2 regions of the Ruegeria sp. AF1 genome follow, and region 2 is predicted to be linked to the other one. Evidence: riboswitches for the same ligand, from Rfam matches in the RefSeq annotation. Region 2 holds a riboswitch; the other holds the start of a gene.
What was found. Region 2 has a riboswitch for cobalamin ahead of ACR0BK_RS05410 (ABC transporter substrate-binding protein). Riboswitches for the same ligand answer to the same signal wherever they lie in the genome.
Positions count from the first base shown of each region.

Region 1 (7,678 bases), on a different contig from region 2:
GACGAAATTCCGGTCGGTGAAAAAAACCGTCGCACCGGGCACTTTGCGTTCATTGAACCCGATAGCGGTTGCATCAAAGCTCTTGCCGTCCAGTTCGAACCGGATGGGATAGCTTTTACCCTGTTCAATATTGCCCCAGGCCTTGTTGTAAACGGCGAAGTACCCGCGATTATCCAATGCGTCATAGCCCAGCCGCACGACCGAGAGGTCCTGATAGACCGTCTGGATCAGACACCCGTTCCCAAGCGCGGGGTCCATCATGATGTTCCAGCCTTCGACAAAGCCCTTGTCGACCAGTTCCTGCGACAGGGCAGCGGTTGCGGTGAAGGCGGCGAAGGTAAAGGCGAGAAGGCGGGTCATGGGCGGCTCCAAATAAATCGCTGAATTTACCCATCCTTAGAGTAGTTCGATGGTCATCCAAAGTCGCTTTTTTATCACCGTGACTGTTCTGGCAACGATGATGAGTGCAACATGAGTTCCGAACCCAAACCATTTGCTCAGGTCACTATGGTTTCAACTCCGTTTGAAAGATGAAACACGCAACCCTGAGTTCGCGGTAGCTGTAGCAAATTGTCCAGATCGAGACCCAACCAAAGCCCTCTTAGCACCAAAGACGTGACGCCGTGGGTTACTATGATCGAAGGCTCATCTTGTTCCTTCAGAAATGAGTGTACTCTATCGTAGATATCATCGAAGCTTTCCCCACCCGGGCTGCGGAAGAACCAATGATAGCTTTCATAGGAACAATCGATTTGCTCTCGGATGAAATCACGCGTTGCGCCTTCCCATTGCCCAAACGCGATTTCCATAAGCCGTTCATCATATATCAACTCATGATGAGGCGTCGTTGCTAAGCGGGCGGTATGCACTGCTCTCTCTTGCGGGCTGACGAAAACGCGCGAAGGTGCATTCGGTATTCGCCTGAGTATCTCATTTTGCTTCCGGGCCTGAGACTTGCCAATTTCCGTCAACGGGGAATTCATGCGCCCTTGGAACTTCCCGAATGTGTTCCATTCCGTTTCGCCATGTCGCAGTACAATAAGATCTGGATATTTGTGCAATATATGTACCTGAATTGAATACCGTTGGAGACGCCGTTCTTGCTGACTCTTTTTTAGGGACGTTGATTTATAAATGCTGACCTAAATTTCCTTACGCGCCCTGAGCGCCGCCGTAATCGTCCCATCATCCAGATAATCCAACTCTCCGCCGATGGGCACGCCTTGCGCCAGTGAGGTCAGGCGCACCTGACCTTCCAGCTGGTCCGCGATGTAATGGGCGGTGGTCTGACCGTCGACAGTGGCGTTCAGGGCAAGGATCACTTCGGTGATCCCTTCGGCCAGAACCCGATCCCTGAGGCGGGGAATGCGCAGTTCGTCGGGGCCGATGCCGTCCAGTGCGGACAGCGTGCCACCCAGCACGTGATAGCGGCCTTTGAAGACCCCTGACCGCTCCATCGCCCAGAGGTCGGCGACGTCCTCGACCACGCAGAGTTCGCCGGTCGCTCGGGCCTCGCTATTGCAGATGTCACAGATATCCGTGGTGCCCACGTTGCCGCAATTCAGGCATTCGCGGGCGGTGATGGCCACTTGCTGCATGGCGTCTGACAGGGGCGTCAGAAGCAGAGCGCGTTTGCGGATCAGATGCAGCACCGCACGGCGGGCCGAGCGCGGGCCGAGCCCCGGCAGTTTGGCCATCAGGTCGATCAGATTGTCGATTTCGCTGTTCGTGCCCATGGCCTGCCCTGCTTTGCACCGGAGGGAGCCTCCGGCGGGAGTATTTGGGAAAAGATGAAGCTCAGAACGGTAGCTTGATGTCCTTCGGCAGGCCCATGCTTTCGGTCAGCTTGCCCATTTCTTCCTGTGAACGTTCGGCAGCTTTAGCCTGAGCGTCCTTGATGGCGGCCAGGATCAGGTCTTCGACCACTTCCTTGTCGTCGCCGTTGAATATCGACGGATCGATGTCCAGCCCCTTGAGTTCACCCTTGGCTGTGGCCGTTGCCTTGACCAGCCCCGCACCGGATTCGCCGACAACCATCATGTTGTTCAGCTCTTCCTGCATTTCGGTCATCTTGGTTTGCAGGTCTTGTGCGGATTTCATCATCTTGGCCATGTCGCCCAGTCCGCCAAGCCCGCCGAGTCCTTTCAGCATCAGTCGTCTCCTGTGTTTCTGTTTGGTTCTAAATACGGACCGCAGGCAGGCGGCACAAGAGGTCTCCCGCCTGTCCTGATCAGAGCGTCGCCGACCGATCAGTCATGCGCCTGCATTCCCACCCTCAGTTGTATCGTGGAGGGGCGTGAGTATGCCGGTTTCTTGAAACTTGGACCCACAAGCTTAGGGCTAATCCTCTTCGAAGGGGTCCCATTCATCTTCGACTTCGGGAAGGGCCTCAGTCTCAACCTTGGCGGCACGCTGTTCAGGTGTTTCGATCCTTATGATCCTCGCCTTGGGGAACTGCGTCAGCACGGCCTGAACCAGCGGGTGTTCTTCGGCCTCGGCTTTCAGGGCCAGTTCGGCCCGGTCCCGCACTTCCGCGATGGTCGCGGCATCCCCGTCCGAGACAATGGAGACGGCCCACCGATTGCCAGTCCAGCGTTGCAGGGCAGAGCCCAATCGCGACGCCAGATCCGACGGTGCCTGAGGCGTCGGGGTGAATTCGATCCGGCCGGGCTGGTACGACACAAGGCGCATGCCGCTTTCCACCTCGACAAGCAGTTTCACATCGCGGTTTGTGCGGATCAGTTCCACCACATGCCCGAAGGTTGGATAGCGGGCCAGGGCCGTCTGGGCATCCTGCGCCAGCGCGGCAACCGGTGCGCCACCCGCGCCGCGCGGGGGCGATGCATAGGCAGGCGGCGGGGTCGCGTTGGATTGCGTTGCCACCGGGGCCTGCCGGGACATTGACATGCCCCCGCCCGGCCCGCCGGGTGGCGAAGGTGGGGCGTCTTGCAGCCGTTTGATCAGCTCTTCGGGGCTGGGCAAATCGGCGACATGCGTCAGTCGGATAACAGCCATTTCGGCGGCCATCATCGCGTTGGGCGCGGCAGAGACTTCCTCCAGCGCCTGCAGCAGCATTTGCCACATCCGGGTCAGAACCCGCATCGGCAAGGCCTCGGCCATGTGCTGGCCCCGTGTGCGTTCGTCGGGGGAAACCGTCGGGTCCTGGGCCGCGTCAGGTGTGATCTTTACGACGGACACCCAATGCGTGATTTCGGCCAGATCGCGCAGCACGGCCAGAGGGTCCGCGCCTTCCGCATATTGTCCGCTCAGTTCAGTGAGCGCCCCTGCCGCGTCACCGCGCAGGATCATGTCCATCAGGTCCAGAACACGACCACGATCCGCCAGACCCAGCATCGCACGGACCTGATCGGCGGTCGTCTCGCCAGCCCCGTGTGAAATCGCCTGATCCAGCAGTGAGGTCGCGTCCCGGGCCGACCCTTCTGCAGCGCGGGTGATCAGCGCCAGCGCATCGTCGGCGATCTGCGCGCTCTCGGCCCCGGCGATCTTGCGCAGCAGGCCGATCATGTCTTCGGGCTCGATCCGGCGCAGGTCAAAGCGCTGACACCGCGACAGAACCGTGACCGGCACTTTGCGAATCTCGGTGGTCGCGAAGATGAATTTCACATGTGCGGGCGGTTCCTCGAGCGTCTTGAGCAGCGCGTTGAATGCGCTGGTCGAGAGCATGTGAACCTCGTCGACGATGTAGATCTTGTAGCGCGCGCTGGCTGCGCGATAGCGAACACTGTCGATGATCTCGCGGATATCGTTGACGCCGGTACGGCTGGCGGCATCCATTTCCATCACATCGACATGGCGGCCTTCCATGATCGCGATGCAATGCTCGCACTGACCGCAAGGCTCTGTTGTCGGCCCTCCGGTTCCATCCGGTCCGATACAGTTCATGCCCTTGGCGATGATCCGTGCCGTGGTGGTTTTACCCGTTCCGCGAATGCCGGTCATGACAAAGGCCTGCGCAATCCGGTCGGCTTCAAAAGCGTTTTTCAGGGTGCGCACCATGGCATCCTGACCCACCAGGTCGGCAAAGGTTTCCGGGCGGTATTTGCGGGCGAGAACCTGATAGGCGGGGCTGGGCGTGTCTGTCATGTCTACTCGCTCGGATTCGGTGCTTCGGCACAGCGTAGTGGCGGCGGCAGTCCGCGTCCACTGTGGGGCGTGATGATTTTTTGTTTCAGAAACGGGCTGGTTTCCAACTAAACTGGTCCAGCGGATTTAATGGCTCATTTCTTAAAGAGTACCTTGGGGGAGGACGCACTTCATGTCGCAGCTGGTCATTTTTGCTCTGCAGGTCGGAGGCGGAACGCTTGCCCTTACTTCAATGCCCGGGCGTGGCGGGGATTACGTCGGCGATCTGGATATGATTGCGGCGTGGAAACCGGGCCTTGTGATTTCAATGACGACGGATGTTGAAATGCTTCAGGATGGCGCGCAGCACTTTGGCAGCGACATCCAAAGCCGTGCCAGCCGGTGGGTTCACCTGCCGATCGAAGATTTTGGAGCACCGACGCAGGCGGTTCAGAAGGCCTGGCCAGAGGTCGGCGCCACGGCCCGACATGCGCTGTCGGGCGGTGGCCGGGTTCTTGTGCATTGCCGTGGGGGGTGCGGCAGATCCGGGATGATTGTTCTGCGACTGATGGTTGAATGCGGTGAACGCGCCAGCGACGCACTGGACCGCCTGCGGGCCGTGCGCCCCTGCGCTGTCGAAACCGATGCGCAGCTGGCCTGGGCGTCCCGGATCACCCCGGCACAGGTGGAAGTGGGATCAAGCTGACAGCTGCTGGGGTGCGTAGCCGGTTTTCCGAGGCCGGATCGTTGAAACCTCGATCATGGCGCAAGGCGGGTTCGCGACAATGCCCGAGGGCAGCGTGCTGAATGTAGGTCCGAAGATCAAATCGGCATAGGCATCAAGGTCCCGAATTGCCGTATCAGGGTGCGCCCCGCAGAAAACGCGAACGCTGTCGGATCGCGCTCGGATCGTTGCCATGCACCCTTCCGCGCAATGTGATAGCGCGCTGCTGCCTTCAAATTCGAAATCCTCGCTGGTGGCCGAAACCGCCTGCGCCATGGCTTCGGAAATCGAGCGGGCCAGTCGCGCCAAAGCCGGGCAGGTTTTGCCCGTACGCTGGCACACTGTTGCGCTGTATTCGTGTGACTTTGTCTTCCAGATCATCCTGCGCCCTCCGCGCGTGGTGGGCTGGAATATTGGGGCAGGTGGGACAGCATTTCGCCGTCAGGACCTGCCCGGACACCCCGCCCGAGTTTCGGTTTCAGTTCCGATGGCAGGTCTCCTGACTTGCGGGTCATTGCTCTGCCGACCTTCCCAGCCCATAGGCCAGTGGTATTTCGGCATTGCTTAACGCTTACAGTTGCGGGGGCAGTCGCGGACTTGGTTGATGCCTGCGTGACCAGACAAACCGCACCGTGTTCCCTTTTCATCCCGACCTCTTGTGGGGGCCGGAAACCATCACACAACCGCTAGCGTCTGATCGCGTTCCGAGTCAAGCCGATCTTTAGGCCGGACGTTTGGTCATGCTGGATGCGGATTATGTTCCGGCCTAGTGTCGTCGGCATTGAAGGCAGGCAAACCGATTGTTTCAGTGAAAGCCGGGGATCATGTTGGATACGGAACAGACGGTGTTGATCGAAGATTTCAGCTTTCCGTCAGGGTCCGTGACCTTGTCGGCGCGGTTGTACCGGCCTGTGGGTGAGCCGGAAACCGTTGTTGTGCTGAACAGTGCTACAGGTGTGCCGCGTGACTATTATCGCCATTTTGCGCGATGGCTGGCTACCAAGCGGGGGATGGCTTGCCTGACCTATGACTATCGGGACTACGGGCTTTCGTTGGTCGGCCGCCTGAAAGACGCGCGTGCTACAATGGCGGATTGGGCATTGATCGATATGCCGGCGGCACGGGCCGAGATGCGCAGGCGGTTTCCAAAGGCGCAGCACTGGACCATCGGCCATTCGGTCGGTGCGATGCTGGGGCCGGTGCAGCCGGATATCAACCAGATTGACCGTATGATCTGTGTGTGTTCGGGGCTGGTGACTTTGAAAGATCACCCATGGCCCTATCGGGGGCTGGCGGGGCTGTTTTGGTATGGCCATGCACCGCTGATGGTGCGGGCGCTTGGCTATCTGCCTGGCAAAGCAATCGGGTTTGGCTCGGACCTGCCCGCCTCGGTCTACTGGCAATGGCGCAAATGGTGCACAGCTCCTCTTAGCTACGTTCCCGAGATCGGGCAGAATTTGCCTGATGCGCATTGGGGCAGTTCTGGAACAGCTGTGGATCTGTACACGTTCGAAGACGACCAGATGGTTCCGCCCGAGGCGGTTTGGCGCCTTGCCGATCTGTATGGCCCCGGGGCCAGACGCCACCTTCTGAAGCCTGCCGAATTTGGGCTGCCGGAGATTGGTCACATAGGCGCATTTGCCCGGCGCAATGCAGCGGTCTGGCCGCGCCTGATCGCCTGATCAGACGCGACGCAGGTTTTCCATAACACCTTGCAGCTATGGCCGTTTGCGAAGCTTCTTGTCCTGCATGACACCGCGGACCATCTTGCCGAACGCCTTGTCCCGCGCCCGCGATTGCGCAACGGTTTCCGAGTTTCGCTGATCTTCGCGCCGCAGCTTGCGCCAACGGTCCAGCCGCGCCGGATCAAGAACGCCCTTGCCTATTGCGTTCTGCACGGCACAGCCGGGCTCGGTCTCGTGCTGACAATCCGAAAAGCGGCAGCTTTGGCCAAGCTCTGTGATGTCCGAGAACACGTTGTCGATCCCGTCCTGAGCGTCCAACAAACGCAATGCGCGCATTCCCGGCGTGTCAATCAGCCAGCCACCGTTACCCATCCGGTGCAACGCGCGCACCGTTGTCGTGTGCCTGCCCCGTGCGTCGTCTTCGCGAATTCCAGAGGTGGCGAGGTTTTGATCCGTCATGGCGTTGCTGAGCGTCGTTTTACCCACGCCCGACGACCCGACCAGCGCGCCGGTCTGGCCTTTGGGGCACCATGCCAGAACCTTTTCGATATCTGCCGGGTCCAGCGCATTGATCGCCAGTACCGACAAAAAAGGGTCCAGAGATTGCACTTGTCCCGAGAAACTGCCGGGGTCATCCGACTGGTCAGCTTTCGTCAGGACAACGACAGGATAACATCCGGCCTGATGTGCCAGCGCCAGATAACGTTCCAGCCGGGGCAGGTTGAAATCGGCGTTGCACGAGCTGACGATGAACAACACATCGACATTGGCTGCTATCAGTTGTGTTGCGGCACCTGTACCGGCAGCCCTGCGTTGCAGCAGGCTGCGCCGGTCCAGAATGTGACGCACGCGGTTTTCGGCGTCGGCGAGGACCCAATCCCCAACGGCATATGAACCGGTCGGATTATCCGGTGTCAGCAAAGGGATATCACCATCCGGGCTCAGCCCGATCAGACGGTCCCGATGTACCGATGCGATACGAAAGGGCGTGTCAGAAGGAAAAACCGCATGCTGCGCGGCAAAGTAAGAGGACCATCCCAGGTCCGAAAGCGTATAAGACATTTATCTGCCTGTTTTCAGAAACAGCAATGCCAACGGATGGCAAGCGCGCATCCGCAGGTCGTGTGTTCAGGCAGTCCGGTGATTCCGGTGAATCAGAACCAGCCTGCCCGAAGGGTTTTCACTA
Region 1 is NZ_JBQFZG010000019.1:5,307-12,984, forward strand. Features, by position in the region: gene ACR0BK_RS18040 (hypothetical protein) at 1-360, opposite strand, end outside; gene ACR0BK_RS18045 (histidine phosphatase family protein) at 498-1,061, opposite strand; gene recR (recombination mediator RecR) at 1,143-1,736, opposite strand; gene ACR0BK_RS18055 (YbaB/EbfC family nucleoid-associated protein) at 1,798-2,151, opposite strand; gene ACR0BK_RS18060 (DNA polymerase III subunit gamma/tau) at 2,341-4,104, opposite strand; gene ACR0BK_RS18065 (protein-tyrosine phosphatase family protein) at 4,277-4,789, shown strand; gene ACR0BK_RS18070 (hypothetical protein) at 4,781-5,188, opposite strand; cobalamin riboswitch at 5,280-5,498, opposite strand; gene ACR0BK_RS18075 (alpha/beta hydrolase family protein) at 5,632-6,489, shown strand; gene rsgA (ribosome small subunit-dependent GTPase A) at 6,526-7,554, opposite strand.
Region 1: linked by a shared signal. The riboswitch ahead of ACR0BK_RS18070 (hypothetical protein) and the one ahead of ACR0BK_RS05410 (ABC transporter substrate-binding protein) in region 2 are both predicted to bind cobalamin.

Region 2 (7,678 bases):
CCTGATCGGCATTGGCGGATTTGGCGATGATGAAGGCCGTTAGCGCATTGAACAACTGAGACCCGGCAATTCCCGCCAAAACGATTTGCGCCGTCGCAGCCCGCCCGCCGCCTGCGCCGGAGGCTCGGGCCAGCAACGCGACAAAACCGAAAGCCAAAAGCGCGCCATTGAACGCGCCAAAAGACAGCGACAAAGCTCCCCCGCCCAAACCAGCGATGGTAACAGCCACGGCACCCGTCGAGGCCCCGGCAGAAATGCCCAAAATATAAGGGTCAGCCAACGGGTTTCGCAGCAATGCCTGCAACACGACCCCTGCGACAGCCAGACCGGCACCGCAGGACGCAGCGACCAGAGCGCGAGGAATCCGGTAGCTCCAGATAATACCCTGATCAATTGGGTCGACGGGCAGGTCCGCTCCGGCCAGCTTGTTGACCAGAACGGAGAGAACCAAATCGGGCGACAACGAGGTTTCCCCGATCATCGCGCCCGCAAGGACCGCCGCAATCAACAGTGGCACAGTTAGGCACGCGGCCTTGAAACCCTGCCGAAAGATTGCGGCGACCTCGTTCACAAGTTGTTTCCGATGGTATCCAGCTTCTCGGCCAGATCCTCCAGTGCCGGGATTGCGCGGATGGTGGCGTCCATGGCCTGCGCATCCATAACGACAATCCGGTCATTCTTGACCGCATCCATCTGGCTGGTCACCGGATCAGCGCGCAGGAACTCCAGCTTTTTCAGGTAGTCGTCCGCAGCAAAGCGACGGCGGTCCATCTTGGCAATCACGATCACCGTCGGATTGGCCTTGGCAATGGTTTCCCAGCCCACTGTTGGCCATTCTTCATCCGTCTCGACGACGTTGCGGATGCCCAATGTGCTCATCATGTATCCCGGTGCGCCCTTCTGCCCGGCCACAAACGGATCGCTTTCCATTTCAGGAGAGGAAAACCAGAATACGGCGGACACATCGTCCAGCTTCACGGCTTGCGCCTTGGCGACGGCTGCGGCTTCACGGGCCTTGTACTCGGCAACCAGGTCCGTGCCGCGTTCGGACACATCAAAGGCTGCCGCCAGTTCTTCGATACCCTGATACAGCGTATCGGTCGAGAACGCTTGCAGGCGGGTGCCATCGCCGCCGACCGTATTGTCTTTGCCGACGCAATCCGCAGGCATCACGTAAGTTGGAATACCCAGTTCGTGAAATTGCTCACGCGTGGCGACGATGCCCTCGGGTCCGACATGCCATTCATATTGCGCTGCGACCAGTCCCGGCCGCTTGGCAACAACGCTTTCAAAGCTGGGATCATTGTCTGCCAGACGCTCTACCTTGGCATTCACCTCGGCATATTCAGGCAGCACCTCGTTGAACCAGACCGAAGTTCCAAGAACCTGCTCACTCAGACCCAGCGCATAAAGCACCTCGGTCGCGGCTTGGCCGACCGTGACTGACGACGTCACTGGCGCGTCAAACGTGACCGAGTGACCGCAGTTTTCGATGGTTAAGGGAAAGTTTCCTTCGGCGGCAGCGCTGGTAGCCAGCAAGGAAAGGCCAATCAGGCCAGTGCGTAGAAACATGACAATCGATCTCCATGTGTCAATGACCAGAGAACGGGTGAATGGGCATTTACCGAAGCAACAGACGCTTTTCTGCCTGCTGTGAGCGCAGAGTGGTACATAGCCCGCCCGGCGCGTTTCTTCGGCAACCTCCCCGGACAACCCCGCCCGGTGTGTTTCGGTTTCATACCGGCAGGTCTCCTGACTGACGGGTCTTTGTCTGTCCTGTCTTCCCAGACCGAAATGGCCCAGTGACGGAATGGACAGCGCTCGCCGCCTACAGTTGCGGGGGCAGTTCCGGTTGGCACCAAAAGGCACCTCGGATTCCCTCTTAGCCACATCGGGACCGGTAAAACGCGGGTACCTTAACACTTACTCTGCGGCAAGAAAAAACTCGGGGGTCTTTCCCATTTTCTCCCAAGGGCATGAACCTGCGCGTCTCAACATGGTGCTGACGTCAGACAAGCCGCTGAGAAGGCGCTACAATCCGCCCCGAGGACGTCGGTGTGTGATATATAGGAAAATCATGGCTGGGGTGGTAGGATTCCTTGCCGACCGATGAAACCCAAGAGCTTTTCCCACTAGCCCGAAAAACTGGGGCGGTTTCGGGGGCATTTTGCTGAGCTAAGCGACGGGCGGAATGGAGCGTCAGCGGGTCAGCACGGGCATTCGCTAAGCTCTGCGCCGGGCATTTTGACCGCTAGAACGACCGCTCACTGGCGCTTTGGGGATAGCTTACGAGACCGCCAACCTGGACCGCTGACGAGGCGATCCGGGTGCTGACGGGGGTCGCTGGTGCTGGCGGGGGCTTTGGCGGGCGTTCCAGCTAAGCGCAGCGAAGGGCTGTTGGGGAGCCCTGAACCGTCATTCGTTGAGCGTGTGGCGAACGGCAGCTCCTAGTCGATTTTGGTGACAAACTCTGTCACCGAAGAAAAACGATCAAGAGCGGAAGGCGGCTCGCGGAAACCATGCGTTGTCGAACAGAATTTCCAGAATAGCGACTTTGAACGATGGGGGCTTGCGAAATCGACCTTGTCCACTTAGCCACCGAGGCTTTCCGCATAATCATCCCAATTTTATGTTTGCAAGAATACGTCCGGGGTCAAGACAGGATTGGGTTAGCTCCAATTCGCTCAATGCTGTTGCAGCTTTTTTCGACGCCCCAAGGCCAACAACCCGAAAACGCCTCCTGCCAGTAGAGGAAACGAAGCAGGTAGCGGAACCGGGGTGACGGGTGACCACCGAGCAAAAGTAATAGTTCCGTTTGACGAATAATCTGTGGAAGCGTCAATAGCTCCTCCAGAGCTAACGAAATCGGAAAAATTGACGTTATCCCAATTTGTGAAGAAAGCGGCATCGAAGTAGTTGCCAGAGATATAGGTCCTGTACGGAATATACATCGTGCACAAGTTAAGCGGTACGTTGGTACATCCATTCGTGAGGCCGGGGTCAGTATCGAATGAGGAATTTGCGCTGTCATGAAAAAGTGCTTGAAGCGCTTGCGCCGCTAACAGAGCGTCAGTCTGATTAGAAAAATCAAAGTCGGTTTGGTCGTTGCATCCACTGAAGACTGAGATGCAAGAACCGTCTAAGAAAGTGACATCGTAAAGTGTGCCGTTGACGTTTACCCCTGTTGCTCCAAGTGAGCTGAGAGTCGCCGCTTGGCCCGCTGTGGCTGCCGATAGCCACATCACCAGCACAGAAAAATATATACGCACTGTCATAGCTCCCCCGAAAAGGCACATTTATGTTGCACTGCGTATCGATTTCCCCAACCCCAATAAGAACACACGAAGCCCCTGTAAGTCAATGACCCACGCCCGACATTGGCTCGGCTGAGGCTGTTTAGACGGCCTTTAAGATTGGGCATTTAGACAATACAAACAAATTCGTCTGAATTTTTGCGATCTCATACCACCGGCTTAATCCGCTGAGGTCGCTATTGAGAGAAGGCGCACACTCGTTTATTGCCCTTTTGAACCGGAAAACGGACATTCGCCGTAGCGCCGCTAAAGGTGGGTTTGTCCGCAACTCGGCCATTCCCACTATGAATCTGAACGTCCGCTCCCCCGTCAAAACCGAGAACTCTCCTGCATCTAAATAAAGAAACAACTGCAGGAGTTTGATCCATGAAGTACCTGTCTGCCCTCGGCGTTCTCGTCGGGGGTTTTCTTTTGCACCCACCGCCCAAGGCTGTCTTGACGACGATGCTCTGGGTGGTGTCTCGGTCTCACCCCGCTGTCTCAGCTCTGGTTCTGTTGGCGGTCCTCTGGACGTGGAAGTCCGACGATGACTGAGCTGGAGCTGAACCCCGGTGACGTCGTGGTCGTCCGCGCCTTCGATGACGTCCCTGAACATCTGTTCCGCGTGGAAGAGGTGTTCGAAGACTGCGTGACCGGCTTTGCTGTGACCGGCCCACTGGCTGGTGCCTACGGCGAACCAGATCGGGAGATGATCGTCCGGCTCGTCCCTGACGCCTAACGGCAATCCCGAAAAATCAAAACAGAAAAGGAGGAGGCCTATGTCTGCTCACATTCGCTATGCCTATCTGAAGGGCCATACGTGGTTGTTCAGACGCAACTATCCCGTTGACGTGGCTCTCGCGCTGGGCGCTCAGGCGCTGAAGCAGAGCCTCAAGACCGGGGATCGCAACACCGCCCGTGTCCGAGCCGCTGAAGTCAATGCCCGGTTTGAAACGCTGGTGGAGCAAGTTCGGGACAAGGCAGAGGAGGCCCTGTCTGCCACGGAGAGCAACGCTAACGTTCCTGATTGGGTGGACCAACCGGAATCGTCTCTCGTCCGTCTCCGGGCCACTCTGGGGGACTCTGGCACAGTTCTGGAGCAATCTGCCTTCACCCGACCCGTCGTGCCGGTAAAGGTGGCGGTCCGTGACCTGAGCCGCGCCTATCTTGCCCGGCGCAGTAGTCAATTGCGACCCAGCGGGTTCAAGTCGGTCCGATACTCCGTCGGGCTGTTCACGAGCCGATATGGTGATCGAACGGTTTGCAGCCTGACGCGGGCGGAGGGGCGAGAGTTCCTGTCAGCGATAGCTCAACTGTCTCCAATGATTGGAAAGTCGGAACGGACTCGGGGGTTAACCCTGGACCAACTCGTTACCTACTCGTCTCAGGGGTCTTTGACGATAACCGCCAGAACCCAGCGACGCATCTGGTCGCAGGTCAACCACTTCCTCGACTGGGTGGTCTATGAGGGGCATCTGGAGGCCAACCCGTTCCGGACGGTGCCCTTCGATCGCAAGGTGCGTCCTCAACCCTATGCAGTTCCGACTGACGATGAAGTGGTGGGATTGCTGGGAGCCAATGACCGAGAATTGCATTCGGTTCTGCTAACCTGCCTGCTATCAGGAATGCGAGCGGGGGAAGCGGTTGGGCTGCTCCGGGAAGACCTCGTGGCCAAGGGCAACCTCGGTTGCTTCGTGCATGTTCGACCTAACCGACTGCGACTGCTGAAGACCGACGCCGCTGAACGACTGGTTCCGGTGCATCCCGTGCTGGATGAGACGCTCCGACAGCTGCCTAGCCATGGCCCGCTGTTCCCTGACCTGACTGTCGCGCAGGTGACCAAGGGGTTCGCGAGACTGAGACGGCGGCTGGCTCTGGAACGACCGGGACTGGTGTTTCACTCGACCCGCAAGTGGTTCATTACCCAGTGCGAGCGGACAGGTGTTCCTGAGCACTTCACAGCCTCTCTGGTCGGCCATAAATCTGCGCGGTCGGAGAATGGGATCACCTACGGCATCTACTCGGCAGGCATCAGTGACGAGCAACGTCGGTCGATCGTTGACCAGATACGGCTCCCCGCATGAGTTTCCCGGACATTGACGCGTTTGAGGAGCGAGCGGCCATCGCTGAATACGATGGTGGCTGCTCTCGTCGAGAAGCTGAGAACCTCGCGGCTCGGGCTCAGGGATTCCGTGATGCCGAAGCCTACTGGCAGTGGCTGGCAGACTATGTCGTCCAGCGGCGACCACCCTCGTAAACCTATCCCTCGGCGGCCCTTAGCGGGTTGCCGGGGGTGCCCACGTTGCTTTCTTTTTTCCAAAGCGTACTATGGTTGAGGGCTGGCTGAATGACCCAGTTGCGGACTTTGTTGCCGTTCCCGGCGCTGACTGATGGGTCCGTATTCTGCGCAAAGCCGACATCGGGGCTCCACGAGTATGGACCGCAATGCGAACGCTTCCAGACATTTGCATAGGGTTCCTGCACCTACGTGACCGACCCAGATCTGGCCTTTTGGTTCGTCGCTGCGAACGGCGGCTCCTACGGTTGTTGCGAGATCCTAAAAGTCTCGACTCAGTAGCGTGGGCTCAAACGGCGACTTCCGAGGCCAAGCGACCTAGCGCGGGTCCGACGCGGCGAACTGGCTGGGCGAAAAGCCTGTCTGAGCGTTGAAGGCCCGACTGAAGTTGTTTGGGCTCGAATAACCAAGATCCAATGCGACGGCTGCAACCGACATATCGCCGTGACGCAGAAGTTCTTTGGCACGCTCTATTCGAGAGTTGTTCACGATGTCCCTGAACCGAACCCCATCCAGCATCAATCCTCGCTGCAAGGTTCGGACCCCGATATCCATGCATTCTGCGGTTCTTTCGATGGACACCGAACCCTCATAGATCTGCAGTCGCACCATGGCAGCGACCTTGTGGGGCAAAGTCTTGGGCGGGCCACCAACTCTCTCTCGAGCAATGTCCTCGATAGTCGCTTTCGGTTTGGCCTCCGTCGCGGTCGTCCGCAAAAGTTTGCTGGAAAAGACAACTCCCAATGCAGGTTGATCCCAATGGACTGGGCACCCGAAGACTTCCTCGGCGCGATCTCCTGCGGACGGTTTTGAAGTATCGATCATCAGCCGCTCCGGCGACCACGCTGGTCCAAGGTAGTGCCTGAAGACGCTGAGAAAGACGCCTACTGCCGAAAAAGCGACGTCGGAATACGCACTATGTGATCGCAGTCCGAAGCGATATCCATACCATGCACGGGCGCCGTGTGTTTGAAACTCGATCAGGTCCGCACTCGAGTGATACGAGATCGCCTTTGCAGTTCGCACGAGAGCCGCTCCGAGGTTTGGCGAGGACAAAACGTAGTCTCCCCATGCCCCGTAATCCGCGACGGTGAGATGCGGTGCCCAGAGCAGGCCGATATTCTCTTCCCCAGCGGAACGCCCGACCTCTTGAATGAATGTCGCGAGGGCGTGTTTCGGGATGTAGCCATCGCGACTTTCGATGAAGCGATGGGGCAAACCGGATCGCTTCAACGCTCGTTCAAGCGGTTTTTGCCCGCAGGTTTCAAGCGTGAATTGCGGCATCGCACCAAGCGCCTTGGCGGAGATCATGGGAGGGTCTGCTGGCATACAGGTTTGCTTAATCGTGATTCTGTCGTGAAATGATACGCCGATCTCGCAGCGATATGCCAACCTATGCTCTCGATTTGGCTATTGGCGGGAGGCGAGACGCAGATGACCATAAGTACAAATATGGCAACCAGGCAGTCTGCTCGTGGGCTGTATGCAGGCGTTGCACTTTCTATTCTGGCTGGGCCTGTTGTGGCGGAGATGTCTGAAATCGCCCGCGATACCGTTGTCCGGCGCTCCTGCGAGGCTGCGATCTGGGCGATGCCTGCCGTTGGCGTTTACGATATCGAGTTGGCGATCCAGCGCGATGCGGGGGCCGACAAAGGCGTGATCGCTTATATGAGCGAACCGATGGACAGCCGACACGGCTTCCTGACGGCCAACGACGTGACACCGTATGTATTTGGCGGTGGATACGCGGTGGATGAGCCCGTTGTCATCGATGTTCCGTCAGCCGGAGAAAAGGCGGCATTCTTTGGAACGATCACGAACGCCTGGCAGGTTCCGTTGGCAGATGTTGGCACCTCGGGCGATGATGCGGGCGAAGGCGGGAGGTACCTCATCGTGCCACCGGGATATGACGGCGACCTCCCGCAAGAGGGCTACTACATCTATCCGTCCAACACCTATGGCGTTCATTTCGCCTTCCGCCCTGTAGCAAAGGATGGTGGCACCAGCAAAGATCAGGCTGCCTACGCCCAGACCCTTCAAGTCTACCCCTTGTCCGAGGTCGACAATCCGTCGCCAACTGAATTCATCG
Region 2 is NZ_JBQFZG010000002.1:174,569-182,246, forward strand. Features, by position in the region: gene ACR0BK_RS05405 (FecCD family ABC transporter permease) at 1-571, opposite strand, end outside; gene ACR0BK_RS05410 (ABC transporter substrate-binding protein) at 568-1,572, opposite strand; cobalamin riboswitch at 1,726-1,917, opposite strand; gene ACR0BK_RS05415 (VPLPA-CTERM sorting domain-containing protein) at 2,685-3,275, opposite strand; gene ACR0BK_RS05420 (hypothetical protein) at 3,841-4,032, shown strand; gene ACR0BK_RS05425 (DUF6538 domain-containing protein) at 4,073-5,377, shown strand; gene ACR0BK_RS05430 (AraC family transcriptional regulator) at 5,908-6,900, opposite strand; gene ACR0BK_RS05435 (DUF1214 domain-containing protein) at 7,120-7,678, shown strand, end outside.